Halorhodospira halophila: one gene and its partner. The protein of the gene in region 1 interacts with the protein of each later gene in a pairwise test. Links are inferred from orthologs where the notes say so. Each region holds a gene or a part of one and is shown on either strand. Other genes may lie near its edges.

Region 1 (5,262 bases):
AGCAGCTCCAGTAGCGCTTCGCGCTCGGATGTCTCTTCGCTCATGCTGACTCCTCGTCTTGGGATTGCGACAGGCGCTCAAGCACCGCCTGCAACTCATCGCCCAGCGGTGCCTCGATACATAGGGGCTCCCCACTGTCCGGATGCTGGAATCGCAGCGATGAAGCATGCAAAAACAACCGGCGCAGGCTGCACTCACGCAGCGCGGCATTCGCCGCACGATCGCCGTAGCGCTCATCGCCGGCGACCGGGTGGCCGATATGGCGGGCGTGGACCCGGATCTGGTGAGTGCGTCCGGTCTCCAGCCGCGCAGTGACCAGAGTCGCCCGCACCCACCGCTGTACCGGGCGGAATTCGGTCACCGCCGCCCGCCCCTGCTTGCTGACGCGCACCTGGCGATCCCGCGGTGCGCCGGGCAGGCGCTCCAGAGGCGCGTCCACCCGCACCGGCATCGCCCCACGCACCCGCCCGGCCAGAAGCGCGGCGTAATGCTTTTCCACCTTGCCCTGGCGAAGCTGCTCGTGGAGCCGACGCAGGGTGGAGCGCCGCTTGGCCAACATCAGGCAACCGCTGGTCTCTTGGTCCAACCGGTGAACCAGCTCAACGAAGGGAAGGTCTGGCCGAATACCCCGGATCGCCTCGACCAACCCGACACGCACGGTAGAACCGCCATGCACAGCAAGCCCCGACGGCTTGTCCAGGATTAGCAGCCGTTCATCCTCGTAGAGGACCCCATCGCGCAGTCGCGCCTCTAGGCCGTCGGGCAGCCCGCCGGAAGCGACCTCAGCGGGCTGACGCTGCCCCGAAACCGGCGGTATGCGCACCACCTCCCCGGTGCTCAGGCGGCGCGTGGGCCGCGCCCGCCCCCCGTCGACCCGGACCTCCCCCTTGCGCAGCAGGCGATAGATCCGGCTGCGCGGAACGCCCTTGAGCTGGCGCAGGAGGAAGTTGTCGATTCGTTGCCCGGCCTCTTCGGCCAGTACCTGATGGTGTCGAACCTTGGGATCAGAGGCACTCATTCGGAAATTTTAGCAAAAGAAGAAATTTGAAGGGTGACGCAAGTCACTGATACAATTAGCCGCACGTGGCGACCGGTTAAGCCGGGATCCGCGACGACGGGTTTCATGCAGTGTCGCACCTCGTGCGGCACTGATTGCAGCACCAGAACGAGACAACGGGCCCGCGCCCGGACGCGGCGCGGGCCACTTGACCACGACCAACAAGCCCTGCGCCCCTTCAACAGGAGTCGAGCGCGGATGACACGGACGGATCTGTCGCACTGGATGGTCTGGCTCGCCGCCTGGTCGGCGCCACCAATGTCGCCCGAGCGGCCCTTGGTGGCGTGGCCAGATACGACGCCGACGTACCGGTCCGTCCTGTCCGGCGGCCTGGAAGCGATGGCGGCAGGGCTGCGGAGATTGCGCACCCATGAAAAGAATGCTGATCAACGCAACTCAGCCGGAAGAGTTGCGCGTTGCGCTGGTGGACGGCCAGATCCTCTACGATCTCGACATCGAGGCGCCCTCCCGCGAGCAGAAAAAGGCGAACATCTACAAGGGGATCATCACCCGGGTTGAGCCGAGCCTGGAGGCCGCGTTCGTCCAGTACGGTGCGGAGCGCCACGGCTTTCTGCCCTTCAAGGAAATCGCGCCCGCCTACTTCACCTCGGCGGATGGTCAGCGGAACACGCCGAAAGACGGCCTGCGCGAAAACCAGGAAGTCCTCGTCCAGGTCGATAAGGAGGAGCGTGGCAACAAGGGCGCCGCGCTGACCACTTATATCAGCCTGGCCGGGCGCTACCTGGTGCTCATGCCGAACAACCCCCGGGCCGGCGGCGTGTCCCGCCGGATCGAAGGCTCCGATCGCGCCGAGATTCGTGAAAGCCTGCGCCAGCTCGATGTCCCGGAGGGCATGGGCTTGATCGTGCGTACAGCGGGCGTGGGGCGCAGCACCGAAGAGCTCCAGTGGGACCTGGATTACCTGCTCAAGCTCTGGGACGCCATCCAGAACGCCACCGCCGAGCGCGCCGCTCCGTTTCTGGTCTACCAGGAGAGCGACGTCATCATCCGCGCCCTGCGCGACTATCTCCGCTCGGACATCGGCGAAATCCTGGTTGATGACGACGAGGTCTTCGCCAAGGCGCGCGACTTCATCGAGCAGGTCATGCCGTACAACCGGCAGAAGCTCAAGCAATACACCGACCCGGTGCCCCTCTTCTCGCGCTACCAGATCGAGAGCCAGATCGAGTCGGCGTTCCAGCGGGACGTGCGCCTCCCTTCCGGCGGTGCGATCGCCATCGACCATACCGAGGCGCTGATCTCCATCGACATCAACTCCTCGCGCGCCACCAAGGGTGCTGACATCGAGGAGACGGCGCTTAACACAAACCTCGAGGCCGCCGACGAGATCGCCCGGCAACTGCGCCTGCGCGACCTCGGTGGCCTGATCGTGATCGACTTCATCGACATGGGTCCGCCGCGCCACCAGCGGGAGGTGGAGAATCGGCTGCGTGAGGCGGTCAAGGCGGATCGGGCCCGGGTGCAGATCGGGCGAATCTCCCGGTTCGGCCTTCTGGAGATGTCCCGGCAGCGCCTGCGCTCCTCGCTTGGTGAGGCCCACCAAGAGGTCTGCGGTCGGTGCGGCGGCCAGGGCACGGTGCGCAGCGTCGAGTCCCTGGCGTTGTCGATTTTGCGCATCATCGAGGAAGAGGCGATGAAGGAGAAGACCGGGCGCGTGCTCGCCCAGCTCCCGATCGAGGTCGCCACCTTCCTGCTCAACGAAAAGCGGGCCCAGATCGCCGAGCTCGAACACCGCTACGGCGTGCACGTCCTGCTGATCCCGAACCGCAACCTGGAGACCCCGCATTACGACGTCCAGCGCGTGCGTACCGACGAGGGGCTCGAGCAGAGCGGCTCCAGCTACAACCTGGCGACACCCGCGCCGGAGCCGACCGTCATCGAAGCGGGCCTGCCGGCCAGCCGGCCACCGGCACCCGCCGTGCAGGGTGTAACCCCCAGCGCGCCGGCGCCCGCGCCGGAATCGCAACAAACATCGGACGCTGCAGCCGGGGATGGCCACCAGGAGGAGGATGCCCCGCTGAGTTCGATCTTCCGCCGTCTCCGCGGCCTGCTGTTCCAGAGCGCGCCCGGCGACGAGCGCACCGAAGAGGGGGATTCCGGACGCGAGAAGAAGCCACGGTCCCGGAGCGAGCGGAGCTCCAGTGATGGCAACGGCTCCAGCACCGGCCAGAACAGACGGGGAACCCGGCGCGGTGGCCGCTCCCGCGGCGGCGGCCGGAGTCGACGCAGCCCCGGCGGTGGTGCCAGCGAGGGCGGCAACGGTCAGCAGCAAAACGAGCAGGAGAGCCCGTCGAAGGGCGCGTCGAGCGAAGCGCCCCGCGCCCCGGATGAGACCAAGGGGCACGGTGGCAACGGCGGCAAAGGGCGTTCCACGGGCGGCAAGCGCAAGAATGCCGGTGGCAACGGCAAGGCTGAGGCCACCGCCGAGCCCCCGGAGGACGATGCCCAGACCACGGACGCTGACAGCGGCAGCACCCGGCAGGACACCCCCTCGGCGGCAGCGGGTCAGGACGACACCTCCCGCAACGCCGAAGCCCGCTCCGCCCGCAGCGGTCGCAGCCGCCGCGGGCGCCGCGGGGGTCGCCGGCGCCGTCGCTCCAGCAACGGCAACGAGCACGCCGACGGATCCACCACCGCCTCAGGCGCGGAGGAGAACGGCGACACGGGGCCGGAATCCCCGGCACCTGACCCGGCGGCTGCCGCATCGCCCGCCACTTCCACGCCGGCGGGCGCGGATGCGGAGAAGACGCCGGACAAACCTGCAAACGCGCCGGACCGGGCGGATACACAGCCCCCGAGCGCGGGCGGGCAGCAAGATGCCCCGCGGCCAGACAAGGGGAACCGGAAACCGGGGGACAACGGAAAGGCGCGCGCGGAACAGAAGCCCGCCACCCACGCGGAGGCGAAAGCGGAGAAGACCGCCCCTACCCCGAGCGCGGAGACCGGGGATGTACAGCCCTCACAGCCGTCTGCTGGCCCCGCGCCCCGGGGAAGCGCCGACGATGCGGCCCAGGGCAACGGCGGGCGCAAACAGGTCCGCTCGGGGCGTCCGCGCCGACCGAAGCAGGCTTCTACATCCGGAACCGAGGCATCATCACCAACCAGCGATGATCGCACCTCGACCCACGCGGAAGGTGAAGGGGCGGAAAAGGCCGAGTAACCGCCGCCCTATCCGCCCAATAACGGTTGACTGCGGGCGGCGTCACGCCGCCCGCAGTCTTTCGTGACTAGCCCTGGTTCCGGCGTACCTCGTCGATCAGCCCATCGGCGGCATCCTGGATCAAGTCGAGCACGTGCTCGAAACCGCGCTCACCGCCGTAGTACGGGTCGGGCACCTCCCGCTCACTGCGGGTGCGGGCGTAATCGAGAAAGAGTCCGAGCTTGTGCTTGTGCTTCGGCGGGCAATCGGCTTGGAGGATGCCGAGGTTGGCCTCGTCCATAGCCAGGATCAGATCGTGCTCCTGGAAGTCGTAGCGCTCCACCTGGCGGGCACGCAGGTCACTGATGTCGACCCCGCGCCGCCGCGCGGCCTCTTGGGCGCGCTGGTCCGGCCCTTTGCCGACGTGGAAGTCATGGGTGCCCGCGGAGTCGAGGTCCACGTGGTGGTCAAGTCCCTCCTCGCGCAGGCGCTGGCGCAGCACCCCCTCCGCTGTCGGCGAACGGCAGATATTGCCCATACAAACTAGAAGTATCTTCATTTTGCTTTCCTGATCAGTCGGTTCCACGAAACCTGCACCCTACAGAGACCGCACCTTTTTACGGTTGAGGTGACTGCAGTCGTCGAGCCACTGCCTCCAAGTCGGCCGGCGTATCGACGCCGGGACCCGGACGCTGTTCGGTGACGGCAACCTGGATCGCAAAACCGTGCCACAGTGCCCGGAGCTGTTCCAGCGACTCAAGCTGCTCCGGCGGCGCCGGTTCCAGCCCCGGGAAGCGGCGCAGGAAGGCGACGCGGTAAGCATACAGCCCCAAGTGCCTGAGCCACCCGCCGGCCGCCACCGTCGTGTCATCGATCGCGCCGAAGCGCTCCCGGTCCCAGGGGATCGGCGCCCGGCTGAAATACAGGGCGTGGCCACGCCGGTCCCGCACCACCTTGACCACCGAGGGCTCGAAAAGCTCACCGGCCTCCGAGATCGGGGTTGCCAGCGTGGCGATGGCGGCTCCGGGATCGGCCCCGAGTCGTT
Region 2 (4,349 bases), on another replicon or contig:
CGCCGGCGGCGGCCAGCTTGGTCGCCAACCCCCAGAACCCGAAGAACTCCGCGGCACGCCCCGGCGGTGCGAACAGGCCCACCAGCGTCCGCCCGGCGGACTGGCACGAGCCCAAGGCCAGGCCGGCAGCCACCCCGGCGGCGAGGAACACGTACTGTGCCTGCCACTGCGTGCCCAGCCAGCGGTTGAGCGCTTCGGTCAGCTCCGGCGTGAGCCAGATCAGCAGGATCGCCACCACCCACATCACCAGGGTCACCATGTAGGTGCGCTTGGCACCGAAACGATCCTGGGTCAGGCCGAAGCCGATGGCACCGGCCGCCGCCGAGAACTGGGTCACCACGAACATGATCAGCCGGGCCCGCTCGTCCCAGCCGATCACCTGGGCCCCGTAGATGAAGGCGTAGGCGATGACGATGGCCAGCCCCGACATGGCCATCAGCAGTGAGACCATAAACACGGCCAGATCGCGCAGGTAGCCGAGGCTGCGCAGGGTGCGCCCGACACGCTCGGCACCGAGCCGGATATAGCCCCGCCCGGCCGGCAGCCGGCGCGCCTGGCCGCGCTCGCGCAGCCACAGGAAGGTGGGGATGGCACAGATCAGGAAGAACGCGGCGGCGAAGGGCCCCACCCAGCGGATGCGGTCGAAGTTCTCCTCACTGACCTCGCCGAGGACCAGCACCGTGAACGCGGTGGCGAACAGCCCGCCGATGTAGCCCAGCGACCAGCCCAGCCCCGAGACCCGGCCCATCTCCCGCGGCCCGGCGATATCCGGCAGGAAACCGGCGATGAACGCCTCGCCCATGGAGTAGGCGTAACTGGAGATCACGATCAGCACGAAACCGAGGACGACGTATCCCGGCTCCACCCAGTAGAGCGCCGCGGTGGCGGCGACGGTGGTGATATAGCTGAGGAAAAGGAAGCGGCGCTTGGCCGCCGCGTAATCCATGACCGCGCCGAAGATCGGCGCGGTGGCCACCACGCCCAGATAGCTCAGCGCCAGCGCCGTGCTCCACAGCAGGTTGCCCAGCCGGTAGTCGTCGCCGCCGTCGCCGACGATCACCCGTGTGAACAGGTCGCCGTAGATGACGGTGATGATCAGCAGGGTGTAGGCCTGATTGGCGAAATCGAACATCGCCCAGCCGAACACCTCGCGCCGCGGCGCCCTGCTCGTTGCCCAGACCACGGGACCTCCCGCCAATCGGCCACCTTACGCCGGACACCGTACAGGGAGAGCCGCCCGGCGGCTAGCGGGCGGCGGCGGAGTCCGGTACCCTGAACGGCATGAGCGAAACTCACCTGACCGATCAGCGTTTTACCGACCTACCCATCCACGACGCGGTGCTCGACGGACTCGATGACGCGGGCCTGACCCACTGCACCCCGATCCAGGCGGAGACCCTGCCCCGGACGCTGGCCGGCGGCAACATCGCCGGCGAGGCGCAGACCGGAACCGGCAAGACCGCCGCCTTTGTCATCGCCACCCTCCACCATCTGATGAGCCATCCGGTGGACGAGGACGCCGTCGGCCCCTGGGCGATCATGCTCGCCCCGACCCGCGAGCTGGCCCTGCAGATCTACCACGACGCCGAGCAGATCGGTGCCTACACCGGCCTGAAGTTCGCCGCCGTCTACGGTGGCACCGGCTACGATTCGCAGCGCCAGCAGCTCCAGGACGGGGTCGATGTCATCATCGGCACACCCGGGCGGATCATCGACTTCTACAAGCAGAAGGTCTTCAGCCTGCGCAACATCGAGGTGGTGGTCCTTGACGAGGCCGATCGCATGTTCGACCTCGGCTTCATCTCGGACATCCGCTTCCTGCTCCGGCGCATGCCCCGGGCCGAGCAGCGGCTCAACCTGCTGTTCTCCGCCACCCTCTCCTACCGGGTCATGGAGCTGGCCTGGGAGCACATGGGCGACCCACCCCGGGTGGCGGTAGAGAGCGAGCAGCGCACCGCCGATCACGTCCGCCAGACGCTCTACCACGTGGCCAAGGAGGACAAGACCTCCTTCGTGGTCGGGCTGCTGCAGCACATCGACCCACGGCGTACCCTGATCTTCGCCAACACCAAGCGCGCCGCCGAGCGCCTGGTGGGCTACCTCAAGGGCAACGGCATCGAGGCGGCGGTCATCTCCGGCGACATCCCGCAGAACAAGCGCGAACAGCTGCTTGAACGCTTCCGCAGCGGCGATCTGCCGGTGCTGGTCGGCACCGACGTGGCTGCTCGCGGGCTGCACATCGACGCCGTCAGCCACGTCATCAACTTCGACCTGCCCAACGATCCGGAGGACTACGTCCACCGCATCGGGCGCACGGCGCGTGCCGGCGAGAGCGGCGATGCCATCTCCCTGGCCTGCGATGAATACGTCTTCTCGCTGCCGGACATCGAGGCGTACCTGACCGAGAAGATCCCCTCGGCGCCGCCGCCGCAGGAGTATTTCGCCGAGCTGGCGCCGCCGAAGATGCCGCGCAAGCCGCGCAACGGCGGAGGCCCGCGCCGTTCCGGGGGGCAGAACGGACGTGGACCGTCTTCGCGCCGGCGCAGCAGCGGGGCGCGGAGTTCGCGCTGAGGCGTCTGGTCTCGCCCCGCGCGGGCGTGTCATAGTCGGAGGCGAGGGGCGCGACCGCCGGGGCAGACAAGGCGAACGGGAGACCATGTACGACTTCCTCAGCTACCGCGTAAGCGATTACATGACCACGGCGCCGAAGACGGTGGGCCACGAGACCCCGCTGCGCGAGCTCCAGCGCCTGTTCGACGCCCACGACTTCAACGGCGTGCCCGTGGTGGACGAGCAGCAGCGGCTGCTCGGGCTGGCCACCAAGCTCGACCTGCTCAAGGCGTTCACCTTCACCCCGGACGCCATGGTGCCGCGCTACGACGCCATCATGGAGCGTCCGGTCCACGAGGTCATGACCCGCGAGCCCATCACGGTGCCACCGGACCTGCCCCTGACCCGCGTCCTGCAGCGCATGGTGGACATGCGCACCAAGGGGTTCCCGGTGGTCGATGACGAAGGTCGCGTGGTCGGCGTGATCGCCCGCGAGGATCTGCTTGGCGCCCTGCGGGACGCCACCAGCAGCACCGGCTAGGCAGCAGAGGGCCGCACCCCCATGAACCCGTCTACCCTGGTCGGCATCATCGGCGGGTTGATCCTGGTCGGCTCCGTGCTGTTCATCGCCGCGGAAGAGGCGCTGGTCTTCCTCAACTTCCCCGGCTTGGCGATCGTCATCGGCGGCACCCTGGCTGCCACCTTCCTCGCCTACCCCATGGACGAGGTCCTGCGGGTCTTCCGCCTGGTGTGGATCGTCATCCGCAACGAGCGCGTCTACACCCGCGACGACATGGAGGAGCTGATCCGCATCTCGCAGCTCTGGTTCAAGGGTGACGTGCGGGCGGTGGAGGACGCGCTGGAGAACGTGGCCAACCCCTTCCTGCGCACCGGGGTGCAGCTGCTCATCGACCTGACACCGGAGGAGGACATCCTCGACCTGCTGCAGTGGCGCATCCAGCGGCTGCGCGCCAAGGAACACGCCGAGGCGCAGATCTTCCGGGTCATGGCCTCCTTTGCGCCGGCGTTCGGCATGATCGGCACCCTGGTGGGGCTGATCAACATGATGTTCATCCTCGACGACGGCGACATCGCCCAGATCGGCCAGCAGATGGGCGTGGCACTGCTGACCACGTTCTATGGCATCCTCCTCGCCAACCTCGTCCTCAAGCCCATCGCGGTGAAGCTCGAGCGGCGCACCGAGCAGCGGCTGGTGACCCTGAACATGATCCTCCAGGGCATCTCGCTGATGTGCCAGAAGCGCAACCCGACCCTCATGCGCGAGACGCTGCACTCGTTCATCGCCCAGTACAAGGACGAGATCCGGGACCCGGACCTGATCCAGCAGCTCGAGGAGACCAGCCAGCGCGCCGCGGCCGCCGCCAACTCCCCGACTGGCGGACAGGGCGGTGGCAGGCCGGAGGCGCGCGGCGGCGGCGACCGCCCCGCCGGCGCCGAGCGCTGACCCCGGGGGCAAATCGTGGCCGAGCAGACCCCCAGCAACCGCCGCACCCGACAGTTCAACCGGCAGGTCCAACCGGAGGGCGACAAGGAGGAGGACAACAGCTGGCTGCTGGTCTACCTCGACGTCATCACCCTCCTGCTGATCGTTTTCGTCATCCTCCTCGCACTGCTCGAGCCGGAGGAAGACGATGACCGCGAGGGCCTCGGCGACGGCGTCCTGGAGGGGCGCGAGCATATCCTCGAGGGTGACCCCAGCGTGCTCGAGGGGCTGCCGGCCCCGCTGGATGAGCCCGACCCCGTTGAAGTCCCCGCGGAACTCGAGGAGGCCGGCATCC

The links. Proteins that work in one complex are often made in the same cells at the same time.
Region 2: the proteins of rne (region 1) and CCR79_RS10755 interact in binary tests that used the Escherichia coli proteins (3 or more experiments, as listed by UniProt). The link is inferred for Halorhodospira halophila from one-to-one orthologs.

What each region holds. Positions count from the first base shown.
Region 1 is NZ_NHSN01000001.1:50,220-55,481, reverse strand. The notes cover bases 1,101-4,438. They hold rne (ribonuclease E), read left to right. Parts: upstream 1,101-1,427; coding sequence 1,428-4,238; downstream 4,239-4,438. Other genes in these bases: CCR79_RS00225 (low molecular weight protein-tyrosine-phosphatase), read right to left, coding at 4,306-4,438. Also shown: CCR79_RS00240 (S49 family peptidase), read right to left, coding at 1-44; CCR79_RS00235 (RluA family pseudouridine synthase), read right to left, coding at 41-1,018; more of CCR79_RS00225, read right to left, coding at 4,439-4,776; kdsB (3-deoxy-manno-octulosonate cytidylyltransferase), read right to left, coding at 4,835-5,262. UniProt on the Escherichia coli protein: Endoribonuclease that plays a central role in RNA processing and decay. Required for the maturation of 5S and 16S rRNAs and the majority of tRNAs. Also involved in the degradation of most mRNAs.
Region 2 is NZ_NHSN01000025.1:305,196-309,544, forward strand. What follows is about bases 447-3,426. They hold CCR79_RS10755 (DEAD/DEAH box helicase), read left to right. Parts: upstream 447-1,281; coding sequence 1,282-2,571; downstream 2,572-3,426. Other genes in these bases: CCR79_RS10750 (MFS transporter), read right to left, coding at 447-1,132; CCR79_RS10760 (CBS domain-containing protein), read left to right, coding at 2,657-3,091; CCR79_RS10765 (motility protein A), read left to right, coding at 3,113-3,426. Also shown: more of CCR79_RS10750, read right to left, coding at 1-446; more of CCR79_RS10765, read left to right, coding at 3,427-4,015; CCR79_RS13910 (OmpA family protein), read left to right, coding at 4,031-4,349.